DNA from 3 places in the Paenibacillus lacisediminis genome. Region 2 is predicted to be linked to each of the others. Evidence: riboswitches for the same ligand, from Rfam matches in the RefSeq annotation. Region 2 holds a riboswitch; each other region holds the start of a gene.
What was found. Region 2 has a riboswitch for glycine ahead of sdaAB (L-serine ammonia-lyase, iron-sulfur-dependent subunit beta). Riboswitches for the same ligand answer to the same signal wherever they lie in the genome.

Region 1 (10,134 bases), on a different contig from region 2:
TCCACCGGGACGAATGGATTTCGTTAAAATCATAATTCGAAGAATTATAAGGAGGTCTTAAGCTATGAGTGAAGTCAGACAAAAAGCCGAGCGGGCCGCCGGTGCCGTATCCGCACTGAACCGCCTGACGACGGAGCAAAAAAACGAAGCCCTGCTGGCCGCCGCCAAAGCGCTTGTGGACGGCAGCGCCGCGATCATCGCGGCCAACGAGGAAGATTTGCGGCGCGGCCGGGAGAACGGCACTTCTTCGGCGATGCTGGACCGGCTTGCTTTAAACGAGCAACGCATTGAAGGGATCGCCGAAGGGCTGCGGCAAATCGTCGCTTTGCCCGATCCGGTCGGAGACGTGCTGGAGACGATCGACCGCCCGAACGGGCTGCATATCGTGAAGAAGCGTGTACCGCTCGGCGTCATCGGGATCATTTATGAAGCCCGCCCCAATGTTACGGTTGATGCAATGGGACTTTGCCTCAAAACCGGCAACGCGGTCGTGCTGCGCGGCGGCTCCTCCGCCCTCGCCTCCAACCGCAAAATCGTCGAGCTCATCCATGAGGCCTTGCGCGGCACCGCCATTCCGGTCGACGCCGTGCAACTTATCGAGGATCCAAGCCGCTCGTCCGTCGACGAAATGCTGAAGCTGAACGGGCTGCTGGATGTCATCATCCCGCGCGGCGGCAGCTCGCTGATCCAAACGGTCGTGCAAAACGCCACCGTGCCGGTGATCGAGACAGGAGCAGGTATCTGTCATACGTATCTGGACGCCGCCGCGAACCCGGAAATGGCCGCTTCCATTGCACTCAACGCCAAAGTACAGCGTCCATCGGTATGCAATTCGATGGAAACGCTGCTTGTTCACGAAGACTTCGCATCCCGGCATCTGGCCGAATTGGCGGACCGCTTCAAGGAGGCAGGCGTTGAGTTAAGAGGCTGCGCAGCGACGAGACGCCTTATAGCCTGGGCAAATCCGGCAACCGATGAAGACTATGCGACCGAGTACAACGACTATATTTTGAATGTGAAGGTCGTTCGCAATTTGGAGGAAGCGCTGGATCACATCCGCCGTTTCGGCACCAAACACTCGGAATGCATCGTTACTGAAGACCGGCACGCCGCGGAGCTTTTCCAGCAGGAAATCGATGCCGCCGCCGTGTACCACAATGCGTCCACCCGGTTTACGGACGGCTTTGAATTCGGTTTTGGCGCCGAAATCGGCATCAGCACGCAAAAACTGCATGCCAGAGGGCCGATGGGCCTGCCTGCGCTGACATCCAGCAAATATATCGTTACGGGGAATGGGCAAATCCGGGAGTAAACCGGCAATTAGCCTAAAAAAATCCCCCTTAGCCAATATCCATTCTCTACATCAGGAGGTAATTGACCATGAATCCGAACATATCCCTGGCCTCCGCCTCGATTTGCTTTTACGGCGCCGGTTCGATGGCCGAAGCGATCGTGCGCGGACTGATCCATAAAGGCGTCGCCGGCGCGGACCAGATCGCCATGCTGAACCGCTCGAGCCAGGAACGGCTTGCCTATTTATCGCAGACTTACCGCGTGTCAACTGCAAACGAGGAAGCCGCTAAAAACCGGCATCTTCAAGAAGCTTCGATCATCGTCCTGGCGATGAAGCCGAAGGATGCCGGCGAAGCGCTTAGCGAACTCGGCCCGATGCTGCGCGAAGGGCAAATGATCGTCTCCCTGATCGCCGGCCTGTCGATCGCGACGATCCAGGCGCTGCTTGGCAGCAACATCCCGATCGCCCGGACGATGCCGAACACGTCCTGCTCCATCGGCCACGGCGCAACCGGAATCTCCTTCTCCGCCGAAATATCGAAGGAGCAAAAAGCGCAGGTGTTGTCTATGTTTCAAGCGGTCGGTATGGTTAGCGTGATTCCGGAGGAACGGATGGAAATTCTGACCGGTGTTTCCGGCAGCGGGCCCGCATATATTTATTACATGATGGAAGCGATGATCGAAGCGGGTATGGAAGGCGGTCTTTCCCCCGATCAGGCGCGTGAGCTGACGGTGCAAACGGTGCTTGGCGCCGCCCTGATGATGAAGGAAACCGGCGAAAATCCGGCCAAGCTCCGGGCCGACATCACCTCGCCAAACGGCTCGACCCAAGCGGCGCTGGAGGTGCTCGAAGCGGCCGGCTTCCGGCCAAACGTGAAAGCCGCGGTGCACCGGGCCGCCGAGCGGTCTTTGGAAATGGGCGAGGCGGTTCGAAAGTCGCTTCTGTAAGCCATTATTTTGGGTGAAGCACGAAGGAGGACGGCCAACATGAATTTTTCGGACATTCCGTTGGAAGAAAAACAAGCTGCGCTCAGCGAACTGCGCGGCGTCAAGGAACGGCTTGCCGCCCGCGGCTGGCTTCCGGGCTTGAGCGGCAGCTTGTCCGTTCGGGTCGGCGGCTTCGCGCCGGGCAATTATCACTTCGCGGTGACGTCGGGCATGAAGGGCCAAACGAAGCTTCCGGCCGAGGAGTTTCTGTTTGTGGACGCCGCTGGTACGCCAAGTGAAGCCACAAAACTGACGCCCGGCGAAGATGTGCCGATTCACGCGAAAATCTACCGGATGACCGGCTGCGGCGCGATTCTCCACGTGCACACCGTGTTTAACAATGTGCTCAGCGAATATTTCGGCGACGAAGGATTCGTCCAAATACAGGGCAACGAGCTGATCAAAGCGCTGGGCATCTGGGAGGAGGACGCCGCTGTCCGCATCCCGGTCGTGCCGAATTACGCCGACATCGCCGAGATAGCGGGGCGGATTCCCGCCGCGCTCGACACCCGCGTTCCCGGCTTATTGCTGCGGGGCCATGGCATCTACGCATGGGGCTCCACCGCATTCGATGCCGTATCCCGCCTGGAGGCCTTCGAATTTATGTTCGAGGCGATTTACCGCTCCCTCCTGCTTCCGCCCAAACGTAAATGACCGGACCAAGCAACCTCGCGGCCAGCAAAGCAAAAATACGCAATGCGATAAGCAAGCCGCATCCTCATCGCTGACGCGAGGTTATTTTTGCCTGTCACAGGCCCTCTATCTTTCGAGAAACTCCGCATAAGCTTTAGCATCCATCAATTTGGAAAAAGCGGCGGCGGGGTCTTCATGGAGTTGAATCCGCACCATCCAGCCCCCGTCGTAAGGTTCTTCATTCACCAGCTCGGGCGCCGTTTCCAGCTCGTTGTTAATCTCCAGCACCGTTCCGCTGACCGGCGTAAACAAATCCGCCACCGTTTTGACCGATTCGATCGTGCCGATCCCGTCCTGTGCTTCCACTTCCGTTCCAAGGTCCGGCAGCTCCACAAACACGATATCGCCCAAGCGATGCTGGGCTACGTCGGAAATGCCGATTTTTGCCGTTCCATCCCCCAAATCCAGCACCCATTCATGTTCGTCGCTATACCATAGATTTTCCCTAATATTAGCAGACAAGCTCATTCCTCCTCTTTCCGGATATTTCTCGTTCAGATTATTCCAACCCAGTCAAGATGTCAATATTACTAACATAATTTATAGATTTGCAAAAATGAAAGCGTTGCAGTATACAAAACCAAAATAAAATTTATATTTTTATGATAAGTTTATTGACATATTTCGCGGTTTTGAGTATTAATGTAGATGTAATCAGCGGTTGAAGGCAGAGGGAGAGATTACAATTCCAGCAAATTGTAACGCCGAAGGAGCAAGCCGCACGGAAGCGGTGAATCTCTCAGGCAAAAGGACTTCTGCCGGACGCGTCTCTGGAGAGAATTCGTCTTTTAGGGTTTAAAGGCGGATCACCCAAGGGGAAACCTGCTTCTTCTTTAAAATGCCGGGGAGCAAGATGCCTGGTGTTTTGCAGCAGGGTAACTCTCAGGTACAAAGGACAGAGCCGGAAATATCCGATTCGTTGCCAGTCGGAATTTCTTGGCCTGTCTTTTTATTTTTTTCATGATATGCGCAGGTAAAAATACGGCCCACTACGGCCAAACGAGGTGATGAGATGTCCGAACCCCTACTGCAACGAACGCCGTTATACTCTTGTTACGGCCGATATGAAGGCGTGCGCTGCATCGATTTCGGCGGCTGGGAGCTGCCGGTGCAGTTCAGCGGCATTCAAAAGGAGCACGAGGCCGTGCGCGAGCGGGCCGGCTTGTTTGACGTATCGCATATGGGCGAGTTTTACGCCGAGGGTCCCGGAGCGGAAAGTTTTTTGCAGCGGATGACGACGAACGACGTGAGCCTGCTGGGGCCGGGAAAAGCTCAATACACCCTGCTCTGTTATCCGGACGGCGGTGTCGTCGACGATCTGCTGGTGTATAAACGGGACGAAGGCAAATACATGCTTGTCGTCAACGCCGCAAACATCGACAAGGATTGGGAATGGCTGCGGCGGCATCTGCCCGCCGAAGGCGTCAGCCTGCGCAACGTTTCCGCAGCCACGGCGCTGCTGGCGGTCCAGGGGCCGCTGGCCGCCTCCATCCTCTCCCCGCTGTGCGAAGGACATGATCCCGGCGCTTTGCGCCCCTTCACGTTTTATCCTGAGGCCCGGGTCAGCGGCATTAAAACGCTGCTCTCGCGCACCGGCTATACCGGCGAGGACGGGTATGAGCTTTATGCGGCTGCGGAAGACGCTCCGGCCCTTTGGGACGCGCTGATGCGAGCCGGCGAGGCCCACGGGCTCGTGCCGGCGGGGCTCGGCGCCCGGGATACGCTGCGTTTTGAAGCCGGCCTCCCCCTCTACGGGCAGGAGCTGTCGCAGCGTATTTCGCCGCTGGAAGCCGGCCTCGGCCGGTTCGTGAAATGGGACTCTGGCTCGTTTATCGGGCGCGAGGCGCTGCTCCAGCAGCGTGAAGAAGGCGTTCCGCAGCGGCTCGCCGGTCTGGAGATGATCGACCGGGGCATCCCGCGCACGCATTATCCGGTTTTTGCGCCTGGCATCGAGGGCCCAATCGGCGAAGTAACCACAGGCACGCAAGCGCCGACGCTCAAAAAAAGCCTCGGACTGGTACTGATCGCCAGCGCCCACGCGGCGGCCGGCACCATACTCGAGGTGGAAATCCGCGGCAAACGGCTGAAAGCCCAAGTCGTCCCCCTGCCATTTTATCGCCGAAACGCACTCGCCAAGCCGTGAAAGGAGAACGAGAAAACCTATGCTAAAACACCGTTATTTGCCGCTGACCGAACAAGACCGGAACGAAATGCTGGAAGCGATCGGCGTCCCTTCGCTCGAAGCGTTGTTTCAGGATATTCCCGGGGAGATCCGTTTTAAAGGCGAGCTGCCGGTTTCCCCACGGCTCGACGAATACACTTTAACCCGGCACATGTTCGCACTTGCCGCGCGCAATGCCGACACCGACCGTTACGCCAGCTTCCTCGGCGCGGGCATTTACGATCTTCATATTCCTTCCGTCGTCCAACATGTCATTTCCCGTTCCGAATTTTACACGGCTTATACGCCGTACCAGCCGGAGATCAGCCAGGGCGAGCTGCAGGCGATCTTTGAGTTCCAGTCCTATATCTGCGAGCTGACCGGCCTCAAGGTGGCCAACGCCAGCATGTACGACGGGGCGACAGCCCTCGCTGAAGCCGGTTCGCTGGCTGCGGCCGCCACCCGGCGCAAACGGCTGATCGTGGCCCGGACCGTCCATCCCGAGGCCCGTGAGGTGCTGGCAACTTACGCACGCGGCCTGAATCTGGAGATCGCGGAGGTCGGCTGGGAGGCGGGCGTTACCGACCGCAAGGCCTTGGAGACGGCCATTACGGAAGACACCGCCGCCGTGCTGGTGCAAAACCCGAATTTCTTCGGTTCCCTTGAAGATATCCGTTCCATCGGCGAGCTAATTCATGCGCGCGGAGGACTCTTGATCGTCAGTTGCAACCCGCTGTCTCTGGGCCTGCTGGAAGCGCCGGGCAAGCTGGGCGCGGATATCGTCGTTGGCGACGCGCAGCCGCTCGGCATCGCACCTTCCTTCGGCGGCCCGACCTGCGGATTTTTCGCCGTAGCCGACAGCTACATGCGCCGAATGCCCGGGCGGATCGTAGGGCAGACGACCGACAGGAACGGCAAGCGCGGGTTCGTGCTGACCCTGCAAGCCCGGGAACAGCATATCCGCCGCGAAAAAGCGACCTCCAACATCTGCTCCAACCAGGCGCTGCTCGCTCTCGCCGCGTCCGTGTATATGTCGCTGATGGGCAAACAAGGCATGGCCGAGGTCGCGGAGCTGAACCTGCAAAAAGCACATTACGCCAAAACGCGCCTGGCTTCCATCCCGGGCGTAAGCCTTCCCTTCCCGGCCCCGGTTTTTAATGAATTCGTGATCCGGCTGCCGGAAGGCGCCGATCCGCAGCGGCTTCAACAAAAGCTGCTCGAGGCCGGATTTATCGGCGGCTACGATCTGGGGCGCAGCTATCCCGAACTCGCCGGACATGTGCTGATCGCCGTGACCGAAAAACGCAGCAAAGCGGAAATCGACCAATTCGTCAGTGTAATGGAGGAATCGATATGCACGAAATAAATGAAACCAAACCGGAGGAATTGCTTATTTTCGAACGCAGCCGGCCCGGAAGGATCGGTTATTCCCTGCCGGAATGTGACGTTCCCGCCTTGCCGAAGGAGGAGCTGGTGCCGCCGGAAATGCTGCGCCGTGATGGGCTTTCGTTCCCGGAAGTGTACGAGGTTGATGTCGTGCGCCATTATACCGCCTTGTCCCGCCGCAATTTCGGCGTCGATAACGGGTTTTACCCGCTCGGTTCCTGCACGATGAAATACAATCCGAAAATCAACGAAGATGTGGCCCGTTACCCCGGTTTCGCCAAAATTCATCCGTATCAGCCGGAGGACAGCCTGCAGGGTGCGCTGGAGCTGATGTACCGGCTGCAGCGGGACTTGGCCGGGATTACGGGTATGGACGAGGTCACCCTGCAGCCGGCCGCCGGAGCGCACGGGGAATGGACGGGCCTAATGATGATCCGCGCTTATCACGAAAGCCGCGGTGAGAAGCGGACGAAAGTGATCGTGCCGGACTCCTCGCACGGCACCAATCCGGCCAGCGCTGCGGTCGCCGGCCTTGAGACGGTGACCATCCCTTCGACTGAGCGCGGCATGGTCGATCTGGACGCGCTGCGGGCGGCCGTTGGCGAAGATACCGCCGCCCTCATGCTCACCAACCCGAACACGCTTGGCCTGTTTGAGCAGCAAATCGTGCAGATCGCCGAAATCGTCCATACGGCCGGCGGGCTGTTGTATTATGACGGCGCCAACTCAAACGCCATCATGGGGATTACTCGTCCTGGCGATATGGGCTTTGACGTCGTCCACCTCAACCTGCACAAAACGATGAGCACGCCGCATGGCGGCGGCGGCCCCGGCGCCGGTCCGGTCGGCGTCAAAAAGCGGCTCGCGCCGTTCCTGCCCGAGCCGACGGTCGTCCTGGATGAATCATCCGGTCGTTACGCCATTCGCGGCCGGCGTGCGGAGGGGGCTGGCGAGTTGACCGGAGCGAGCGGTTCGGCAGCCTCCATCGGCCGGGTCAAAGCGTTTTATGGTAATTTCGGCATTCTCGTTCGCGCTTATGCCTATATCCGCAGCCTGGGCCCGGAGGGACTCCGCCAGGTTTCGGAAAACGCCGTGCTGAACGCCAACTATATGATGAAACGCTTGGCTCCTTATTACGAGATGCCTTACGAGGATCAGCCGTGCAAACACGAATTCGTCATGTCCGGCAGCGGGCTGGCCCAATACGGCATCCGCACGCTTGACGTCGCCAAGCGGCTGCTGGACTTCGGCTACCACCCGCCGACCATCTATTTTCCGCTGAACGTCGAGGAATGCATCATGATCGAGCCAACGGAAACCGAAAGCAAGGAGACGCTGGACGGCTTTATCGATTGTATGATTGCCATCGCCAAGGAAGCGGAGACGAACCCGGACATCCTGCTAAACGCGCCGCATACCACACCGGTCACGCGCCTTGACGAAACCGGTGCCGCCCGAAAGCCGGTGCTGAACTGCTCCTGCGGGTAACATAAATCAATGTATACCACACCAAATGCAAAAGTGCAGTTCATTTTCGCCAAAACGCCCCGAAATAGCTGATCAAGTGCAAAAGTGCAGTTCATTTCCGGATAACATACTAATATTTTCCAGTTCAGACCGAATTAACTGTACTTTTGCATTTCAATCGCTCAAACATGGGAATTTACGACAGACGAAATGCACTTTTGCATTTCCTTGCAACAAGTCGAGACGGCCAGGAAACAAAGACACGAATAAAAACAAAACCGCCTTCCCGGGAAGGCGGTTAATGCAAAATAAACCAGCACGCCGTATTGCTATTGCCTGGCTGCTATAAACCACGGCGGACTCCAACGTTAACACCCGGCTGTGGCGCATTTAAGGCCCGGCTTAAAAAACGAATACGAAATAGATCACGATCGCCAGCAAAATCCGGTACACCGCAAACGGCACCAGTTTGACGCGGTTGATCAGCTTCAGGAAAAAGCGGATCGACAGCAGCGCAAACACAAATGCGCTTATAAACCCGACGATGAAAAAGGGCAGGACATCCAGCGTAAAATACTGCAGGTTTTTGACCAGCGAAAGGGCGCTCGCCCCGGCCATAATCGGCACCGCCATGATGAAGGTGAAGTCGGCGGCCGCCCGGTGGCTTAAGCCCAGCAGCACCCCGCCGGAAATCGTCGATCCCGAGCGGGAGAAGCCCGGCCAAATCGACAAGCATTGGAAAAGGCCGATCGCAAACGCCTGCTTGTAAGTAATTTGGTCGACGGTTTCTACCTTGGCCCGCTTTGGCGCAAAGCGGTCGGCCACAATCATGAGCACGGCCCCAACCACCAAACCAATCAATACCGTTGCCGTCGAGAAAAGATACTCATCGATATAATTTTCAAGCAAAACGCCCAAAACTCCGGCCGGAATCAATCCGACAATGACCTGGGCCAGCTTGAGGCGCGAACCGCTGCCATGTTTAAGCTGTCGAGGCTGATACGCCCCGTCCTCCGCCACCATCGTCTCATCGGACCACTCCGATGAGACCCCTTTTTTTCCAAAAAAACGCGACAATCCAAGCAGTTCCATAAACCGGTTCCAGAACACGACTACCACGGCCAAAATCGAGCCGAGCTGGACCACGACTTTAAACGTGTTGGCTACATATTTGGAGCCCAGCAGGTGTTCGGTCCGCAGCCACATATCGTCCACAATGATCATATGCCCTGTCGACGAGACGGGGGCAAATTCCGTAAGTCCTTCCACCATTCCCAGAATAATTGCTTTGATCAGATGCAAAAAATCAATCATTTCAGCTTCTCCTTTGCTAGTCAATCAATCCATCTGTCATTCTACCATTCGTTCATTCTATCATTCTGCCTATGATTTCGTCCATCAGTCCGCCGACTTCTCCGGCTGCTCGGGTGTCTGGCGGGTGGCGCCTCTTTTGCGCAGCCAAAGCACCAGCACGGCCGCCGCGGCGACGGCAATCACCCCGTAGGCGATATGGGAATAAACGTCCATAAACTCGACGATTTTTTCCCAGGAGCCTCCCACCGCCGCGCCGACCAATACGAGGGCCACGTTCCAAATCAACGTGCCGAGCGTCGTAAACAGCAGGAACAGTCCGAACTTCATTTTGGCCATTCCCGCCGGCACGGAAATCAGACTGCGGATCAGCGGGATCATGCGGCAGAACAACACCGTCCAGTAGCCGTAGCGTTCAAACCAGGCGTCCGCTCTGCGGATGTCCTCCTTTTTGAGGCGGAGAAAACGCCCGTAGCGGTCAATCCATCCTTCCAGCCGGTCTACGTTAATCAGCAAACCGATCCCGTACAGGATCACCGCCCCCAAGATCGAACCCAAGGTGGAGGCGATGATGACCCCGGCCGGAGTCAGGCTGGTGTAAGTGGTCATAAAACCGCCGAACGTCAAAATCACTTCCGACGGAATCGGGGGGAACACATTTTCCAAGGCGATGAGCAGAAAAATACCGAAATACCCGTACTGCTCCATAAAATCCGTAATCCAATTATTTTCCACGTCGTACCTCCAAACGTTTTATCGAATCGCTTTTTTCACGTTGCGCAAATAACGGGCCCGAATCATCAGAAAATAGGCGGCTTGCGCAAGCAAAAAGCTGG
Region 2 (10,134 bases):
CGGTTCGCTTTTTCCCTGCCGGAAGTGATCTGGTTCGAGTTCAGAATCCAGACCCCACCCGCAATGAGCAAAGCGATCGCAACATAAACTAACACCCTGGGTATAATCAGCACTTTTAGTTTTTCCATCTTCCTCTACCCCTCCAAATATCATCTCGCTTAAATTTGAACCGTTAATAGTTAATAGACCGGCCGATTTGCCGACAGGCCTCCCGCCAGCAAAATCCGCAAGGACTCCTTGATCTGCTCCTTGTCCAGCGGCTCGTGGTTTTTGCTCCAATCCAACGTTAACGCTATGTACAACTTCAGCATGACGAAAGAGACGACCTTCGGATCAAAAGCGCGAATTTCACCGCGCTGTCCGGCCAGCGTGATTTGCCGCTCCAGATAATCCAGAATGGCGTTTTCGATTTTTTCCAAGCCTTCCCGCGCCTGCTGGGTGCCGAAATTGCGCACCTCCTGAAACAGTTTGGCCAACAGCTCATGCTCGCGTCTGAACTCCAGCAAGGCATCCATGCTTTGATAGAGGTTCTCGAAAAACGGCTTGTTCACATCCACCTTTTGCGCTGTGAGCTGTTTCATATCCGCAATGATGGAAAGTAGAATTTCATCAAACAGCTCTTCCTTGTTGGTGAAAAAAGTATAAATGGTCCCCTTGGCTACATTGGCGATTTTAGCCACTTGCTCCATCGTCGTCGCCTTATAGCCAAACAGCGAAAAACATTTCACGGCGGCTTCAATCACCAATTCCCGCCGGTTGATTTGAGCCAATCCCCATCGCGCCTCCCTCCAAGAAATGACCAATTGACCGAAATATGAATATAGTCAATTAGTCGATTTTTACTTTACTCCTTCCAAAGACGGATGGCAAGGTATTTTTTGCAAAAAAATTTCGAAAATTTCTCGACCTGAGATGAAGTGCTTCAAACGACAGCTCCCGTAACGGACAGGAGAGACGTTATTCGCTTATTTCCCTGGTATTTCCCGCTCTAACGGACACAGATGACGTTATTTGGTTCAAAATGACATGTTTTACGCCGGTTTGAAGGAAATAACGTCTTCTCGGTCCGTTAGAATTTTTTCGCCTTCATTCTGGGCGGTTTAAGGTCGCTGGAGTCCGTTAGAAGCGCAGCCTCATCAACGAGGTGCGGCAGGCAACACCACAACTCGACAACACCGCAGTTTGGCAATATCACAGTACGACACATCACAGTGCGGCATATCACAGTACGACACATCACAGTACGGCATATCACAGTACGACACATCACAGTGCGGCACATCGCAGTACGACACATCACAGTACGACACATCACAGTGCGGCATATCACAGTACGACACATCACAGTACGACACATCACAGTACGACACATCACAGTACGACACATCACAGTGCGGCATATCACAGTACGACACATCACAGTACGACACATCACAGTACGACACATCACAGTGCGGCAATCGCAGTGCGGCCACGTCCCGTGCGGCAACGCCCCGATCACACATTGCGATGCGCCTCTGCAGCCTCAACACAAAAAAGTCCCGGCCCTCTTTTACGAGGACCAGGACTCTTACTTGCTTATTTTCTCCGGTTCCGCAGCTCCTTCATAATTTTGCGGCCGGTAGGCGTTTGGGCCAGGCCGCCCTGGGCCGTTTCCCGATGCCGGCTGGGCATCGCGGAGCCGACCTCCAGCATGACGTCGATGACCTCGTCGGACGGAATCGCGCTGCGCACGCCGGCAAGCGCCATATCGGCGGCCGCGAGCGCATTTACCGCCCCGAAGCCGTTGCGGACGATGCAGGGGATTTCCACCAGGCCGCCAACCGGATCGCAGATCAGGCCCAGCGTATTTTTCAGCGCCAAGCCGACGGCGTGCACCGCCTGCTCCGGCGTTCCCCCGCGCAGCTCAACCATCGCGCCCGCCGCCATGCCGATCGCGGAGCCGATTTCCGCCTGGCATCCGCCTTCCGCGCCGGAGATAAACGAATTGTTGGCGATCACGTACCCGATCGCCCCGGCGCAGAACAAACCGCGCACAAGCTGCTCATCCTCCCAGCCGAAGCGCTCCTGGGCGCTGACGAACACCCCCGGAATGATGCCGCAGGAACCGGCCGTTGGGGTGGCCACGATCCGCCCCATCGAAGCGTTAACCTCGGAAACCGCCAAAGCGTAAGCCATCGCCTGGCAGGCGATGTCCCCCACGGCGGGCTCCCCGTTGCCGCGGTATTCGTTTACCCTTTTGGCATCGCCGCCCGTCAGCCCGCTCGTTGAGGTGATTTGCTCCGTCAAACCTTTGCGCACGGCCTCTTTCATTATTTGATAATACTCGGCCATCGCTGCCATGATTTCCGCTTCGCTCTGGCCGCTTTCCGCCGCCTGATCCTGCAGCATGACTTGCGAAATCGTCAGGGACTCCTTGTCGCACAAAGCGACGAGCTCCCGCAAATTCCGAAAACGCATGTTTACCTACTCCTTCACTTTATGTTAAATCGATGTAAGCCACCCGGCTTACGTGCGGAAGCTTTTTAACCTCATCAATAAGAGTGCCCGGAATCGCGCCATCCGCTTCGACGACGGTCAGGGCTTCTTCGGTCCTTCCTTTCCGGTCGGTAATGATATAGCCGATGTTCACGTCCTCCCGGCTGAATAGCGCGGTGATGCCGGCCAACATGCCTTGGCGGTCGGCATGCTCAATCACAAGCGTCGGCAGTTCGCCCGAACACTTGACCTCAAACCCGTTGATGCCCTGAATCGCAATGTTCCCGCCGCCGATCGACGCCCCCGTCACCTCGGCCTTGCCGTTTCCGGCGGTGAGCGCGATTTTTACCGTATTGGGATGGGTCCCCGGCTGAACACCGGTTGTAAAATCAAGCTTCATCCCCATTTCTTCCGCGTTTTGCAGCGAGTTCCGGATGCGCTCGTCATCCGTGCGGTAATCCAAAATTCCGCCGACGATGGCCAGGTCCGTGCCGTGCCCCTGATACGTTTCCGCAAACGAGCCGTAGAAACAAATCCGCGCTTCGTAAGGCGCCTCTCCCAACAGTTGCCGCGCAAAACGCCCAATCCGCACCGCCCCCGCGGTATGGGAGCTGGACGGCCCGATCATCGCCGGACCAATAATCGAAAATACATTTTTAAACCGCATGGTCATCTTCCCCGTTCCCCAAATCTTTGTTTTCACCATTTTGCAAAAATCTTACTTTCAGTTTTCCCTAACATGACAGTCCTCAACGTTAAAAAGGACAGAAAAAAGGCCTGCTGCCTTCTCTCTGTCCCCGTTACCTGAGAGTTTAATGTGTCCGTGAGCCGGAAACACGTACCCCTTGGGTGGCTTTCGCTCTCTCCAGAGTCGCGTCAGGCCATGGTCCTTGTACCTGAGAGATTCAAAGCCGCCCCGCATGGCCGGCTATTTGCTCCTTCGGTGCCGCCTTTCCCAAGCGGACTCTCCCATGACCCTCATTCGCTCCTTATCATTTTGTAATTAATGTAAAACGAAAAACACTATATGTCAATATATCTAACATACATTTTCAACTAAACGCCAAATAATATAGTAAAATATTCCTATTTTTCTATGAAAATATGTATATTCTCGCAAAATCCTACTTGTACATTTTCATTTTCAAAGATATACTATTTCCAAAACAAACCATTATTTACCTATTTTTATTTTTTATTGAAAATAACCTACTTTTCCTATCGATTTTATAATTCGACCAACCTCAACATCATCGGTAGTTCAACGAAAGCCTGAATTTATCGCCGATACCTCACCGTTTTCCGCTTCACGTTTTGGTTATGTCCTATTCGGCCTGTGTTATAAACCGGGCCCAAACGCCAAATTTCTACTGCCCGCTACCCGAAGTGACTCTCTTTCCCAACTCAGAGATTTGTTCATGTTAATTTTTCTCCCATAAAAGGAGGTGATGCTTGGAATTACGTAGATATCATTCGTTTTTTTTCGCAAAGTCGCTCAGGTCGTGTCCGGTTTTAACTGACAGCCAGCAATTCTCCGGGCTGCCACAAGAGGATTTCTCGAAAGAACCATTAACCTAGTAAAGGGAGTGAAGAAGTTGATCCGATTCAAAAGATTCCGTAAAAATTTCTCACTCGGTATGTCGATCCTCCTTGTGCTTACTTTTGTTCCTGTGACCTATGCCGAAACCAACGGCGCTGCGGCCAAAACCAGTCTAAAATCCAGCGCGCCGCACATCGCCGAAGCCAAGATCGATGGCAAACTGACGACGCAGTTCAAGCAGGACGATTACGTGACTTATCTCGTTAAATTAAAAGAACAAACCGATACAGCCTCGGTTTCCAAGCTGGCCCTGCAAAAAGCCGCAACCGAAAAAGCGACGCCTTCGGCCGCTAAAATGTCGGCCCGGACTTCCGTCATCAGCGCCCTGCGTGAAACGGCTTCACGCACCCAGGTCAGCCTGGATAACTATTTGAGTCAGGAGCAAAAGTCCGGAGAGGTTAAGGATTATAAAAGCTACTTTATCGTAAACGCCATGGCGGTGACAAGCACAAAAGAGGTGCTTGACCAAGTCGCCCTGTTTCCTGAAGTAGAAAAGATTCTCCCCAACGAAGAACGGTTTCTGGATAAGGTGGAAATCGACAAGCAGGAGGCGGCGGCCGGTCAAGGGACACCCATCAAGGATGCCGTGGCCGATAACGCCGGGGCGGCAGCTGTCAAGCCGAGCAGCGTCGAATGGAACATCGCCCAGGTCAACGCCCCCGAGGTCTGGGCCCAAGGCATTGACGGAAGCGGGATCGTCGTCGCCAACCTCGACTCCGGCGTAGAATACACCCATCCGGCTTTGCGCGCTAAATGGCGCGGGTTCGATGCTTCCGGGAACATCGTCGATCCCGAGCTGAACTGGTACGACCCGCACAGCCACGCATCGCTGCCGGTGGATAGCGACGGGCACGGCACCCACACGATGGGCACAATGGTCGGATCGGAGCCCGACGGCTCGAACCAGATCGGCGTAGCGCCCGGGGCAAAATGGATCGCGGTGCGCATTTTTAACCCGTCGACCACCGACGCCATCATCCTGGACGGCGGGCAATGGCTGCTCGCTCCGGTGGACGCGGAAGGCAACCTCCATCCCGAGCTCGCTCCCGATGTTGTCAACAACTCGTGGGGCGGGGGGCCAGAGCGGGACGATTGGTTCCGCCCGATTGTACAAGCCTGGCGGGACGCGCAGATTTTCCCCGAATTTTCCGCCGGAAATACGACTCTCACCAATCCGGGCGGTCCCGGTTCCGTCGCCAATCCGGCCAACTATCCGGAGGCATTCGCCACAGGGGCGACGGACATCAACCGCAACCTGGCCGGTTTCTCCTTACTTGGCCCTTCGCCTTACGGCGAGATCAAGCCGGAGGTTTCCGCACCGGGCGTCAACATCCGCTCCTCCGTACCCGGCGGCGATTATGAAGGCGGCTGGAACGGCACCTCGATGGCCGGTCCGCATACGACCGCGATCGCCGCGCTGCTGCTGCAGGCCAACCATTCGCTGACGGTGGACGATCTCGAACAAATCCTGACCGACACGGCGACACCGCGCACGGACAGCCAGTTCCCGAGCACGCCGAACAATGGGTACGGCCATGGCATCGTTAACGCGCTGGATGCTGTCGGTTCCGTGCTCGAAGGGGTCGGATCGGTGTCCGGCCGGGTCGTAACCGCCGGTGACGATTTCGAAGAGCCGGTGCTGGAGCATACTCCGCCATCATTAATATATGAAGGTTTCGACGTAACGTTAACCGCCCATGTGACCGACAATATCGCTGTGACCTCGGTTGAATTTTACGCCCGGGAGGCAGGAACCAGCCATTATTTATACCTGCCGGCGACGCGTGTGTCGGGCACGAGCCAGGACGGCGTCTATGAAGCCACCGTCCCGTCCTTCCTGGTCGGAACCGCGGGGCTCGAATATTACATCAGGGTCAGCGATTACGGGGGCAACGGCTTTGACAGCGACCCGTATTCCGTGACCGTGTCGGCCGGAATTCAGCCCGGATACGAGCAGGATTTTGAGACCGATGCGATCGGATATGCGACCGGCGGAACCGGAAACACGTGGGCCTGGGGAACGCCGGTTAGCGGCCCGGGCAGCGCCCATTCCGGGGAAAAAGTGTACGCGACGAACCTGACCGGCACTTACGCCGCCAACGCCAACTCCTACCTGCTGGCGCCTCCGATCGACTTGACCGGAAGTCCGGAAGGGGCGCTGCTTTCTTTTAAACATTGGTACGATCTTGAAAGTAACCGGGATTACGGCACAGTGTATATCGCCTCCGAAGACAGCGATTACGCTTTCGCGCCGGTAGCCGAATTTACGGGAACGAGCGGCGGTTGGAAAACGCAATATATCGACCTTCGCCCTTATGCCGGCCAGCAGGTTTACCTGCAATTCAATCTAACGTCCGACGGTTCGGTGCAAAAAGCCGGCTGGTACCTTGACGACCTGTCGCTGCAAGCTCCGGACGACACTGCTCCGGCGGCTCCCGGCGGGCTCAGCGGTTCCGTCAATTTCGTCGGCAGCGCGGAGCTTTCCTGGTCTGCCCCGGCCGATGAAGACGTGAAAGAATATACGGTGTATCGCTCCGTGACTTCGGGAACGGGCTACGAAGCGATCGCCACGACGGCGGAAACGGCTTATACGGACGCTTCCACCGTGACCGGAGCCACGTATTACTATACCGTCACCGCGGCCGATTACAGCGGCAACGAAAGCAAAAAATCCAACGAAATTGCGTTGACGATCCAACGTCCGGTCAGTCTGTTCAGCGACGATTTTGACGGCGGCGATGACGGCGGCTGGACCCATAGCGGCACGCAGGACAAATGGGAACGCGGCACACCGTCCGCGCCCGGTCCAAGCAGCGCCGTATCTCCCCCGAACGTGTGGGGCACGGATCTTGACGGAACCTACGCGAATGGAGCGGACTACTCGCTCGTGTCCCCCGCCATCGATCTGAGCGGAGTGGACAACGCCACGCTGGCCTTCGATCACTGGTTTGAAATCGAAAGCAACTATGATTATGGGTACGTGGAAGCCAGCTCCGACGGCGGCGCGACCTGGATCCAGCTGGGCAAATTTTCGCACAGCACGAATGGCAATCAGTGGAGCCCGGTATACTACAGCCTGGACGAATATGCCGGCGGAGCGGTAAAAATCCGCTTCCGGCTGAAGACGGATAACAGCGTCACGAAGGCGGGCTGGTATATCGACAACGTCCAGGTGCTCAGTGTGAATGCGCCGGAGACGGAGATTGCCCAAGACGTGGTTGCCGAGATCAACGCGCAAAAATCCAAAGCGGACAAACCCGGCTCCGCCTACAAGCTGATTCGCACCACCAAAAGCGAATATAACGAAGCAGCCGGCAAAACGGAGGGCAGCGGCGAAGCCGGCGTCAGCAGCCTGCCGGCCAGCGCAACCGTGACGGTCGTGGAAACGGGACGTTCCGTAAAAACGGACCCCGCGTCCGGAAAATACAGCCTGACCCATGTGGCCGGCGATTATACGTTAAAAGCGGAAGCCTACGGTTATTACCCGCAAACGTTGCCGGTCAAGATTGAAGATCAGAAGAGCGCGAAAGCCAACTTTAATTTGCAGGCGATCCCTAAAGGGCAAATTGCCGGTACGATTACCGACGAACGCAGCGGCGAGCCGATCGCTGACGCTACCGTAATCGTGCTTGAGGACGCGGCGATCGCCCCGCAGCGTACCGGAGAGGACGGCGGCTTCTCGCTGGAGGTGCTGGAAGGAACGTACACGCTGGCGGTGACGGCGAGCGACTATTACAGCGGCACGATCACCGTCACCGTGCCGCCGGACGGCAGCGCCGACGGATCGCTCGCGCTGAAGCCGTTCATCGGCCTGCCGGGCGAAATCGGCTATGACGACGGCACGGCGGAAAACGCCTGGTCCTTTAACTCCACAGGCAACGCCTGGGCGGTGAGGATGACGCCGGAATCCGGTGCGGCACAAGTGACTGGCGCCTCTATCCGGTTCTGGAACGAACAATGGCCTGTACCGGGCGGAACGGCGTTCCAGTACGCCGTATTCGACGCCTCCGGGCCGGACGGCTCGCCGGGCCGCCAGTTGGCGGGACCGTTTGACGGCACGGCGCTGCGCAACGACCAGTGGACAACGCTTGCGCTGCCGGAGCCGGTGACGGTCGAGGGCGATTTCTACATCGTGTATCTCCAAACGTTGGCGGGCACCAGCGCGCCGGGTTTGGCGGCCGATGAGAACGGTCCGAACGCCAGCCGCAGCTGGCAGCGGGTCAGCGGCGTCTGGAGCCAGACGGACGAGGAAGACGGCAACATCATGATCCGCGCCATCGTGCGCTACCCGGTGAACGCGCCGGTCATCACTTCGCCGGCGGCCGGCTCCTTTACGAATCAGCCGACGATTGCCGTAACGGGAACGTCGCCGGCGAATGAAGCGACGGTTAAGCTGTACAACGGCACGGAACCGGCCGGTACGGCGGCCGTGGAAAACGGGCAGTTCAGCTTGAATATCGAACTGCATCCCGGCGTGAACAAGCTGAGCGCGGAGGTCATCGTAAACGGCAAAACGACCGACCGTTCGCTCCCGTTGACGGTGACGCTCGATAACGCCGCACCGCAGCTCGACATCGTTTCGCCGCGAGACGGATTCCGCACCAATTCGGAAGTGCTGAATGTGGCCGGTACCGCGCTGGACGATTATCTGAGCAAGCTAACCGTTAACGGCACTGAGGTTGCCGCCGGAGACGCGGGCTCCTTCGCCCACCGTTTGCTGATTAATGCCGGCGAAAATCTCGTTACGGTTACGGCCACCGACCTGGCCGGCAACGAAACGACGGTCACCCGGGCCGTTTATGTCGATCTTGAGCTGCCCGAAATCACGGGCCTCTCCCCGGCCGCAGACGTACATTTGACAGCCGGCGAAGCGCTCGCTGTATCTTTTGACAGCGTTCCGGGGCTGGATGCCTCGTTCCGCATCGAGCTGCCGGTGTCGCTGGCGAGCAGCGGCGGCAACGGAATCGCTCTGGACGAAACTGCGCCGGGGCATTATGAAGGCGTTTATGTCACGCCGGCATCGCTTGTGATTGACGGCGGGGTGATCGTCGTCAGCGTACGGGACGAAGCCGGGAATGAAGGCGACTTCCAGGCCGCGGGCCGTTTGTTCGTCGCCGCGCCGGGCGGCAACCCGCCGGGTGAAGATCCGGGCGAAGACCCCGGGGAAGACCCGGATGACCCCGGGCAAAATCCGCCGGACGACAATCTGGCCCCCAAAGCCGTGATCAAGGCCGTTGATCACGCGCAGAAGAGAAAGCAGGTTGAATTCGACGGCAGACGGTCCTCGGACGAGGACGGCAGCATCGTCAGCTACAGCTGGCAGTTCGGCGACGGCGGCAGCGCGTCCGGGGCGAAAGTGAAGCACCGCTTTGACCGCGCCGGAACCTATACCGTCACGCTGACGGTCATCGATGATGGCGGCGCCACCGGCACCGCCGTTCACACGATCAAGATCAAGTAAGCGGGAAAAGCAAGCGGCCTTGGCTCGAGAGATTCGAACCAAGGCCGCCTTGTTTTTTGCTTACATTCCGTTATGTTGGACCAAGTCCAGGCGATTTCCGTAAAGATCCTCGAATACGACCTCGATCCCCCACGGCACTTCCTTTGGCTCGCCGAAAAATTTGACCCCGTTTGCCTTCATGTGCTCGTAATCGCGATAACAATCGTCGGCCTGAACGGTCAGAAAAACGTGACCGGCCGCTTGGCTGCCGACTCTGGCCGCTTTGCCGGCTGTATCGGCCTCAACGAAAACGATCGCTGTTCCGGCATCTTGAGCCGGAGCAACGGTCACCCAACGCATCCCGCCTCCGAACGCGTTGTCCGAGAGCAGGACGAAGCCCGCCTTCTTCGTGTAGAACTCAATCGCTTCATCGTAATTTTTCACCAGCAACGTAACATGCCCTATCTTCTTCACGTTTTCACTCCTATCGCTTTGTAACTTTACAACATCACTTCGTAACTATCACTTCGTAACTCATAGCCGGCTTCTTCATTATTTTTTCCTTCGAACGGACATAGTTTATGGGAGATTGGCTGTATCTATCCGAGACTGGGCT
Region 3 (10,134 bases), on a different contig from region 2:
GCGATATTATCCGCATTAACAGCCAGTCCGGCAAAGGCGGGATCGGATACGTGCTGCAGCTGAAGTACGGACTCGATCTCCCGGCGAAAATGCGCGAAAACTTCGGATACTCCGTTAAAAACGTATCGGATCAGCAGCAAAAAGAACTGATGCCCGAGGAAATATACGATATTTTCTTGAAGGAATATGTGAACATTAAAACGCCTGTCGAGTTTATCAAATACCGCATTACGGACAATGAAGATTTTCAAACCATCGTCACGATCCGGACCGGCCATGAAGTCAAGGAAATTGCAGGCACCGGAAACGGAAGACTCGATGCGATCAGCAATGCTCTGCAAACTGAGCTTGGGCTGAACTATACCGATTTGATCTATACCGAGCACGCTCTGGAAACAGGCTCTAAATCACAAGCGGTCTCTTATATCGGCATCACGGCTGCCGACGGCAGCGTATATTGGGGTTGCGGCATTGACGTTGATATTATGACCTCCTCCGTAAAAGCCCTGTTTAGCGCCGTGAACCGATTTAGCCGCAATACCGCGAACTGAATTACCCAAGCAGGATCCGGGGAATATATGATTCAATAACTAAGGAGCTGCTTGGCAGCTCCTTTCATGTTTTGTTTTTGGGGAGGGGAAAAAATGCTTCATATTGTGAACGGTGATCATGTAGGCAATAAGCTAAGGAACGGAAACGTTCAGGGAGATATTTTGGTTTGGAGAGAAGTGTATCCTGTTGGCCCGGCATTTACGAACATGGACGGAAAAAACGAGAGGTTTTTTAGGGCAGCTTATTTGGAAAAAACTCTGGGCATCCCTGCATCGGAATTCATTGCAAGTTGCGAATCCCAGGAATCCTGCCTCCAAAATTTCCGCAAATACGATGAGGTCGTGATGTGGTTCGAGCATGATTTATTCGATCAGACGATGCTGGCCTTTCTATTACATTGGTTCTCAAAGCAGCCGTTAGGCAATACAAAACTAAATCTGCTGTGCATCGGGGACTATCCCGGGATTGATTTGTTTCGGGGAATGGGGCAGCTTACTACGGAGCAATTGGAAACCTTGTCAGGCACGTGGAGGCGAATTGGTGAGGAGGAGCTTAAACTGGGCGCCGAAATTTGGGAGGCGTACGCTTCCCGGGACATCGAGAAGCATATTGGAATTTTGCGGTTGGAGACATCGATTCTTCCTTTCGTGCATTCGGCATTTACAATGCATTTGAACCGGCTTCCGTCGTCGGACAATGGGTTGGGAATCGTTGAGCAAACCACGTTAGAGCTTGTAAATAACGGAGTGCAAAAACCTGCTGAATTGTTTAAGGAAGTGGGAGAAAGGCTGCACGAATTGGGAATGGGGGACGTGGAGTTTCGGTACCGGCTAAAAACGATGGCGGAGCTGCCGAAGCCACTTCTGGAGGCCGAGGGGCCGGATTATTTTATTGGCGGGCTTCCTTCCGCGAAAGACGGTACTGTCGCATTAACCAATTTCGGACAGGAAGTTCTATCGGGTGAAAAGGACTGGTTACAGGAAAAGGGAGTGGATGAGTGGTATGGTGGCTTGTCATTAACGAAGGATATGGGATGGCGCTGGGATCGAAGCGAGAAACGGTTAGTTCGCATTGAAAATTAATGTTAAAAGCAGGAGGAAGTAACGATGTTATTCTCATCGTAAAAAAATGAACTGTATCGGGGGGATATTTCGTATAACATCTCGTATACCCATTGCTGTACAAGTCAATATTATCTACGTGCAGCATTGTCGGTTGACAAAACTTGCTTTGCAAAGGGGAGATGGAGTAAATGTGGTTGGAGTATGCCTGGGCACTACTCATTCTTATCGGTTTGGAAGGATTGTTGTCGGCCGACAATGCGCTCGTTCTTGCGGTCATCGCGAAACATTTGCCGGACGAACAGAAGAAACGAGCGATTAACTATGGAATCATGATGGCCTTTGTCTTTCGTTTTGCCGCGTTATTTGCGATTTCCTTTATTGCTAACGTCTGGCAGGTGCAGGCGATTGGCGCGGCTTATCTCCTATACTTGGGGTTAAAGCACATCATCCAAGCGCGATTCGGCAAGAAGAATGAGGATGTGCACAAGGACACGAAACAAGAGGCGGCAGGGAAAAGTTTTTGGCCTACAGTAGGAAAAATTGCGCTGGCAGACCTTGCCTTTGCGATCGATTCCATCCTGGCTGCGGTGGCGCTTGCGCTAGGGCTGCCTGACTCGCCGCTTGGCGATTTCGGGGGGATGGACGCGGGGCAATTTATCGTTGTATTGCTCGGCGGAATTGCAGGCCTGATCTTAATTAAATTTGCAGCTACTTGGTTTGTAAAACTGCTAGCCCAACGTCCGGCGCTTGAGACGACGGCTTATGCGATCGTTGCCTGGGTTGGAGTAAAGCTCGCCGTCATCACCCTTGCCCATGAGGATATTGGGGTTTTGGATCCTCATTTCCCCCATAGCACGGTCTGGACGATTGTCTTCTACGCTGTCTTGGTGGCGATCGCCCTAATTGGGTGGTTTGCACCCAGCAACAAACCGTCTAAGGCAGGTAATGCCTAACGGGCATTCGCCGATGGGAAGTATCTCGTTGACAAAATATATCACTGCGAGTAATATTGAAAAATATTTAAATGGGTTGTTACAATGAAAAAATTAAATAGTTAGCAAGCTATGATTGCTATGGATCGTACTATAGCAGGAGCAGCTTCTGGAGAGACCGCGGGAATTCCGCGGCGCCGAAGGGTTCACAATCTCAGGCAAAAGGACAGAAGAGTACTAAATATCTATTTGTTATTCGAAAATAGTTGATAACAAAACTTATTTATTATTCTTATGACCAGGAGATTGGAGCGCATCCAGTCTCTTTTTTTATTGGCGTTAATCATTGTTCAACTTTTCACGTTTAAGGGGGAGTTTGGTTTGGCACAACAAGAATTAAAGAGGGATTTAGAAAATCGGCATGTTCAACTCATTGCTATTGGCGGTACCATTGGTACGGGATTGTTTCTGGGATCGGGCAAAGCCATTCAACTGGCAGGTCCGTCCATTATTTTTGCTTATTTCATCGTGGGGATCGCCATATTTTTTGTGATGAGGGCGCTAGGAGAACTCCTGCTGTCCAAAGCAGGTTATCAATCTTTTACGGATATTGCCGAAGACTATCTTGGGCCGCGGGCCGCTTTTGTAACGGGATGGACCTATTGGTTTTGCTGGATCATGACAGCTATGGCCGATGTGATCGCGGTTGGGGTGTATGTTCAATATTGGTTTGATATTCCGCAATGGGTGCCTGAAATCATCTGCTTAATTATTTTATTGGGGCTCAATCTGTTAACTGTAAAAAATTTTGGCGAATTGGAGTTTTGGTTTGCTTTAATTAAGGTAGTGACGATTCTCGCATTAATTGCCATTGGGGTGATCTTACTGGTCATAGGATTCAAGACAGATGCAGGAATGGTTACGGTCAAAAACATTTGGGGACATGGGGGCATATTTCCAAACGGAGTTCCGGGTTTCTTGCTTTCCTTCCAAATGGTTGTGTTTGCCTTTGTTGGCGTGGAGTTGGTGGGGGTATCGGCCGCGGAAACATCCAATCCGGAAAAAAACATCCCCTCGGCGATTAATAAAATTCCGCTTAGAATTTTATTTTTCTACGTTGGCGCGATTATTGCCCTATTGTGCATTAACCCCTGGACGGAACTAAGTCCGGCAGAAAGCCCTTTTGTTAAAACGTTTAGTTTGGTCGGGATTCCGATTGCTGCGGGAATTATTAACTTTGTTGTATTAACTTCAGCCGCTTCCGCTTGCAACAGCGGGATGTTTTCAACAAGCCGAATTTTATATAATTTAAGCAAGAATAACCAGGCTTCGTCCCATTTTGCCAAGCTGAATAAAAATCATGTGCCCAGAAATGGGCTATTGATCTCCACACTCGTCTTGTCCGGGGGAGCTCTATTGAGCAAGCTTATTCCGGAGCAGGCGTTTGGCGTCGTGACCACTATTAGCGCCATTTGTTTTATTTGGGTTTGGGGTGTGGTTCTCGTTTGTCACATCAAGTATAAAAAGACGCAGCCAGAGTTGCAGGCAAAATCGAAATTTAAAGCACCATTTACCCCCTTTGTTAATTATGCAGTTCTGACGTTGTTTGCTATAATTCTTATAATTATGCTGGTTGCCAAAGAAACACGCATGGCCTTATTATTGACACCCTTATGGTTTATTCTGCTGTTTGCATTGCATTATTCGAATCGAAGAAAAGCGGGTAAATAATCATAAACAGTGTCATTCCAGAATCATTAATAATTGGGGAGAACAAGATGAAGACGATCACGGTGCAAAGTCTTGCGGAAACGTTTCATATGGAAGTGCTAGCCGGGGCCGGCCGTATGGACCGTGTGATTACCCGTCCACGGGCGCATAGACCTGGGTTGGAGTTTGTGGGGTATTTTGATTTTTTTCCGATGGAGCGGGTGCAAGTGCTTGGCCGTAAGGAAGTTAACTATTTATTGACCTTAACCGTAGAAGAACGCAAGCTGCATATCGGCAACATTGTCAAATATCATCCGCCATGCTTTATTGTGACGTCGGGGCAGCAGGAGATCCCCTATCTGACCTTGTTCTGCGATCAGGAGGGGATTCCGCTGCTAAGGACCGAGGAGACGACAACGGAGTTTATCGCCAAGCTGGACAGCTATCTGGTCAAAGCGCTTGCGCCGGAGATCTCGATCCATGGGGTATGTGTGAATGTATCGGGCATAGGCGTCCTGCTCCGCGGCAAATCCGGGATCGGCAAAAGCGAAACCGCCCATACGCTCATTAGAAGGGGCCACCGGTTCGTTGCGGACGATATTGTGGTGTTGAAGAAACTGGGCCCGGCCACTTTGCTTGGAACGCATAATGAAACCACACGCGAATTCCTCGCGCTGCGCAGCATCGGCCTGATTAATGTCGTACGCCAATACGGGCGCAGGGCTTTTCAGGACGAGACGCGCATTGTACTCGACATTGAATTAGCGCCATGGAGGGAAGACTCTCTGAATAATGAGCTGGAACTGGAGCCTCAGTTCACGGAATATCTTGGCGTCAAGATTCCGCATATCGAAGTCCAGCTCCAGCCGGGACGGGATGTGGCCGGTCTGATCGAGGCGGCGGCCAACAATTGGTATCTCAAGCAGTTTGGCTACAGTGCCGCCGAAGAGTTCATGCAGCGGATCGAAAACAAAATGCAGTAAGCGCGGTTGGATTACAAATAGAAAAGACGTAGAGCGTTTCCTCATTAACCGGGTGAGCATAAAGGTAGAAGAATAAGAAAAAGTCTCTTAATTGCTGTCTCTGTGCATCATTCAGTCTGGTAGCGCCAGTCAACTGAGCAAACTGAAAGAATAATTCTTCATAAAATCATTCATTACGCTGTACGAAATATTTTGGCCAATAGATGTCGTCCTGTTGATGGTAAACAACAGATAATATAATATCAGTTTTTCATATACGTCCAAATGTTCAAAAAAGGCGTTTCAAAAACTCTTAATAATCCGGATTTGATATGAAAACGGTTTTATAATTTTCCTCCAATAGTTAAAAAAGTGTTTACAAATAGAAATGCCAATGATAAACTCTAGTTGTAAAAACGTTATTACAAATGCGCATTTTATGATTTGCCCAACCGGGCAAATGAGTTTCGACAGGAACGAGAGGGACGAATATGTACAAGCCGCTTACGATTAAAGATGTAGCGAAAAAAGCGAAAGTCTCCGTATCCACCGTTTCCCGGGTTATCAATGGACTTGATCGCGTAAAGCCGGAAACTCACCGGAGAGTTATGGAGGCAATCGAAGAATTGAATTTCGTGCCCGACAAGACAGCGGTATCCATGGTGAAGAAAGAGACGAAAACAATTGTATTGCTCGTGCCGGATACGATGAATCCCTTTTATACGGCGGTCATTCAAGGCGCGGAGAACGAAGCAAGAAAAGACGGGTACCTGCTGTTTGTGTGCTCCACTAACGATGATCCCCATACAGAAGAGTCCTACATCAATGAGTTAATCAGTAAAAATGTGGATGGTTTCATTATCATTCCTTGCCAAGAAAGCCATCTTGCTTATTCGCAGATCCAAAAGCCGATTGTTTTTGTTGATCGCAACTACTTAATCAATATTAACCACAGCGTAACGATCGATAACTTCGGAGGCTCGTATCAGGCGGCGCAGCATTTAATTGATTACGGTCATGAGAGAATAGCCATTATCTATGGAGAACCTCTATACCTCAATCAGAAGGAACGCTTTTGGGGATTCGAACGGGCGCTCCGCGATAACGGACTCCCTGTGAGCGCTTCCTATGTGAAAGAAGGCGATTGGCTGGAGGAGCATGGATATAAATCAACGGTGGAGCTGCTGTCTCTCGACAATCCGCCAACCGCTATATTCTCAGCCAACAACTTGATTTGCAAAGGCTCGATTAAAGCGATCAGAGATTTGCAGCTTAAGCTTGCCGAGGACATTTCATTAGTTGGATTTGACGATCATGAGCTGGCGAGCTTTATGATGCCGCCTGTTACCGTGATTGATCGGCCCAATTTGGAAATGGGAAAAGCCGCGGCGGAAATATTGCTGAGAAGCCTGAAGAATAAAAACTCCGAGCAGGTAGGTCAGAAAGTTGTTTTGGGAACGTCGTTGATCGAGCGGAGCTCGGTAAAGAAAATTAAAAAGTAATTACAAAGTTTTCTAACTATTTGCGTTTGTGATAACGTTTTTACAAATGTTTAATATTAATGATTTGTAATAACGTTTTTACAAAATAAATTATGAGTAAAGTACTAAAAGGAGATGAAGAATATTGAAACCGTTTATACCTCTTGAAGAATTCCAGGACAGGGTTATTCGAATTCAAACAGGCATGAAAGAGCAAGGGTTGGATTTGCTTCTCGCCTTCGGGAACGAGGCGGAGCCCCAATTTGTCCGGTATCTGTCCGATTATTGGCCTTCTTTTGAATCCGCGGGCGTCTTGATTCCGGCTGAAGGCACACCTGTTCTATTGATTGGTCCGGAAACCTTGACTTATGCGAAAGATCGTTCCAAGATTCCGGATATTCGCCGACTGCTTGTATTCAGGGAGTCCTCAGACCCGGAATATCCAGGAAGTAAACTGGACACGTTTAAGTCGGTTATATCGGAATTGATGGATCACGCGCCGAAGAAGGTGGGAATTGCCGGATGGGCCATTATTCCGCAAACCATATTTAACGAATTTTCGAAAGCGGTTACAGAAATGGGCGGGGAGTCTCCTGTTAAGGCGGATCAAGTCATGATAGCCGTCAGAGCGATTAAAAGCGAGAATGAATTAAATTGTATGCGTGAGGCATACCGGATTACAACAATCGGACTTGAAGCGGTGCTGGATCAATTGCGCCCAGGCATGACTGAATTGCAAGCAAGGGGAATTGCTTTGGCTGCAATGTCCGAAGCCGGGATGGAATCGGAGGCTTATCCGTTCTGGTGCTTATGCGGAGACGGAACGAATCAGGCGATAAGCCGTTCGCGTCACAAGCCGCTGGAGAAGGGGCAAATTATTCAGCTTCAAGTAGGGGCAAGATATAACGGATATGCCTCCAGCATTGGGCGGCCGCTGGTTTTTGGCAAGGCTGCAGATGATACAAGAACTTTAATAGAAGCGGGCATTTCCGGACAAGCCGCCATTCTAAACACGCTCAAAGCAGGGATACCTGCCAAAGAAGTTAGCAAAGCATATGAGGCGGCCATTGCCAAAGCTGGGTATTCCGATTGGCTGCTGTACGGACCATGCCATGCTACTGGTCTAATGGAAGGAGAGCCGCCATGGATCGAATCGAATTCCACCTGGATCCTCCAGAAGAATATGACGTTCTGTGTAGATGTTTTTTTAGGAAGCAAGGAGAAGGGAATTGGCTTACGTTTTGAAGACGGTGTGATAGTAACCGGATCAGGCGTTGAGGAGTTCTCGAATTTGCGGAGGGAGGTTATTGAATTGTGAACACCCTGACTGCGCAAAGCCCCATTTTATTGGAGACACAAAACATTCAGAAGTCGTTTATGGGACATGTTGCGTTAGGAGACGTCAGTTTTTCGTTAAGGGGTGGAGAATGTCTTGCGCTTGTAGGTGAGAATGGCGCAGGCAAAAGCACACTGATGAAAATATTGTCGGGGGTCTACAAGAGGGATCATGGTTTGATCAAGATCAAGGGTCAGGAGGTGCAGATAGGAGATCCCAAGGCGGCTCAAAGGCTCGGAATCAGCATTATCCATCAGGAGCTTCAGCTTATCCCGGATTTAACAGTATACGAGAATATTTTTCTCGGCAGGGAGCCTGGCAGAGCGGGGATCATTAACGATGCGAAGATGATTCACGAGACACGCAAGCTGTTGGAGTCAATAGAGGTGGCTATTGATCCAAAGTCGCTCGTGAGACAGCTGACAATTGCCGAGCAGCAGGTTGTGGAAATCTCCAAAGCTTTATCTCAGAACGCCGACATCATCATTATGGATGAGCCGACTGCTTCGTTAAGTTTGACCGAGGTACAGCAATTGTTCGGCATCATTCATCAGCTGAAGCGCGAAGGGAAAGGGATTATCTATATTTCGCACCGGCTGGAAGAGTTAAGAGTTATTGCAGAGCGGATCTGCGTGCTGCGAGACGGGACGCTCGTAAAGGAACTGCCTTGCGATGCGGAAGTTGACGAGATTATTGAACATATGGTGGGCAGGAAAATAACAAATCTGTATCCGGAACTGAATTCGGAAATTGGAAACTGCCTGCTTGAAGTGGATAATCTGTCGGATAGTCAGATGTTGTCCGATGTCTCCATGCAAATTCGGGAAGGGGAAGTAGTCGGGGTCTCGGGGTTAATGGGTTCTGGTCAAATCCAGCTTGCCCGGGCTTTATACGGACTTACCAAAAGAATCAAAGGAGAGATCAGACTCGAGGGGCAAAGCTACAAGAATCCCTCGCCTCAAAGATCGATTCGTTTGGGGCTGGGGCTTGTCAGCGAGGATCGCAAGGATGAGGGGCTTGTATTGGGGATGTCAATTGCCTCCAATACAACGCTCTCCAACTTGGAGTCTGCCTTGAACAAGTTTGGAATGATTGATAGCCGCAAGGAAAATCGAATTGCCGAGCAATACAGAGGGAAGCTGAAGATCAAATCCGTGAATTGCTCGCAGGAGGTGATCCTGCTGAGCGGAGGCAATCAACAGAAGGTCGTACTGGCCAAAGTGATGTTGACAAATCCCAAGGTCATTATAATGTGCGAGCCGACCCGCGGAGTGGATGTGAACGCCAAAGTAGAAATTTACAACCTGATCGACCATTTTGTACGGGAGAAGAAGGCGGTCCTTCTCATTTCCTCCGAATTGCCGGAAATATTGGGGTTAAGTCATCGCGTGCTTGTTATGGACAAGGGGAAGATCGTAGCCGAATTTTCCCATCAGGAGGCTACCCAGGAAAAGATTATGTATTATGCAACCGGCGGGAATTTGATTGAAGGGGGAGCGGCAAATGACAAATAACGCTCAATTCTGGATGTTTGCAAGAAAGTATGGAATGCTCATCGTGTTATTGCTGTTCATTACGGTGCTTGCATTCATAAGCCCGCAATTTTTTACGACAAGCAATTTTCTCAACATTGGCAGGCAGGTTTCACTGAATGCCATTCTTGCAGCAGGAATGACGATTATTATTATCTCCGGCGGTATTGATCTGTCTATAGGCGGACTGGTGGCTTTGACCAGTTGTCTGTGCGCGGCAATGCTGGCGGATGGACACAGCATCTTTATAGCTATCGGACTGGCCGTTCTTCTCGGAGCTATCGGAGGATTCGCCAACGGGTTAGTCATCGCCAAAACGAATATTGCCCCCTTTATTATAACGCTCGCCGCTCTATCGATTTTCAAAGGGGCTACGCTGCTGTTCACGAATGCCCGCCCCATCCCAATCGATAATGATACTTTCGGGCAGCTCGGACAAGGTTATTTAGGCAAGATTCCGTATCCGATTCTCATAATGCTTGTAATCTTTTTTATCGTCTACCTTGTACTGAAGAAAACGAAGCTTGGCAGATATGTATATGCCATTGGCGGCAATGAGAAATCT

Region 1: another riboswitch for glycine. It lies ahead of gcvT (glycine cleavage system aminomethyltransferase GcvT); the one in region 2 lies ahead of sdaAB (L-serine ammonia-lyase, iron-sulfur-dependent subunit beta).
Region 3: another riboswitch for glycine. It lies ahead of ACLD72_RS28390 (amino acid permease); the one in region 2 lies ahead of sdaAB (L-serine ammonia-lyase, iron-sulfur-dependent subunit beta).

What each region holds. Positions count from the first base shown of each region.
Region 1 is NZ_JBKIAX020000021.1:51,047-61,180, forward strand. It holds gene proB (glutamate 5-kinase) at 1-35, shown strand, start outside; gene ACLD72_RS27965 (glutamate-5-semialdehyde dehydrogenase) at 65-1,312, shown strand; gene proC (pyrroline-5-carboxylate reductase) at 1,381-2,241, shown strand; gene mtnB (methylthioribulose 1-phosphate dehydratase) at 2,281-2,934, shown strand; gene gcvH (glycine cleavage system protein GcvH) at 3,040-3,435, opposite strand; glycine riboswitch at 3,635-3,738, shown strand; glycine riboswitch at 3,739-3,881, shown strand; gene gcvT (glycine cleavage system aminomethyltransferase GcvT) at 3,986-5,116, shown strand; gene gcvPA (aminomethyl-transferring glycine dehydrogenase subunit GcvPA) at 5,136-6,500, shown strand; gene gcvPB (aminomethyl-transferring glycine dehydrogenase subunit GcvPB) at 6,488-8,008, shown strand; gene ACLD72_RS28000 (undecaprenyl-diphosphate phosphatase) at 8,390-9,301, opposite strand; gene ACLD72_RS28005 (DedA family protein) at 9,386-10,006, opposite strand; gene ACLD72_RS28010 (FtsX-like permease family protein) at 10,052-10,134, opposite strand, start outside.
Region 2 is NZ_JBKIAX020000004.1:488,867-499,000, forward strand. It holds gene ACLD72_RS10970 (HlyD family secretion protein) at 1-128, opposite strand, end outside; gene ACLD72_RS10975 (TetR/AcrR family transcriptional regulator) at 180-770, opposite strand; gene sdaAA (L-serine ammonia-lyase, iron-sulfur-dependent, subunit alpha) at 1,579-2,460, opposite strand; gene sdaAB (L-serine ammonia-lyase, iron-sulfur-dependent subunit beta) at 2,480-3,145, opposite strand; glycine riboswitch at 3,353-3,460, opposite strand; gene ACLD72_RS10990 (S8 family serine peptidase) at 4,074-9,539, shown strand; gene ACLD72_RS10995 (VOC family protein) at 9,600-9,992, opposite strand.
Region 3 is NZ_JBKIAX020000022.1:32,899-43,032, forward strand. It holds gene leuA (2-isopropylmalate synthase) at 1-551, shown strand, start outside; gene ACLD72_RS28380 (DUF1835 domain-containing protein) at 645-1,634, shown strand; gene ACLD72_RS28385 (TerC family protein) at 1,805-2,569, shown strand; glycine riboswitch at 2,708-2,788, shown strand; gene ACLD72_RS28390 (amino acid permease) at 2,930-4,279, shown strand; gene hprK (HPr(Ser) kinase/phosphatase) at 4,327-5,241, shown strand; gene ACLD72_RS28400 (LacI family DNA-binding transcriptional regulator) at 5,712-6,722, shown strand; gene ACLD72_RS28405 (M24 family metallopeptidase) at 6,847-8,019, shown strand; gene ACLD72_RS28410 (sugar ABC transporter ATP-binding protein) at 8,016-9,551, shown strand; gene ACLD72_RS28415 (ABC transporter permease) at 9,541-10,134, shown strand, end outside.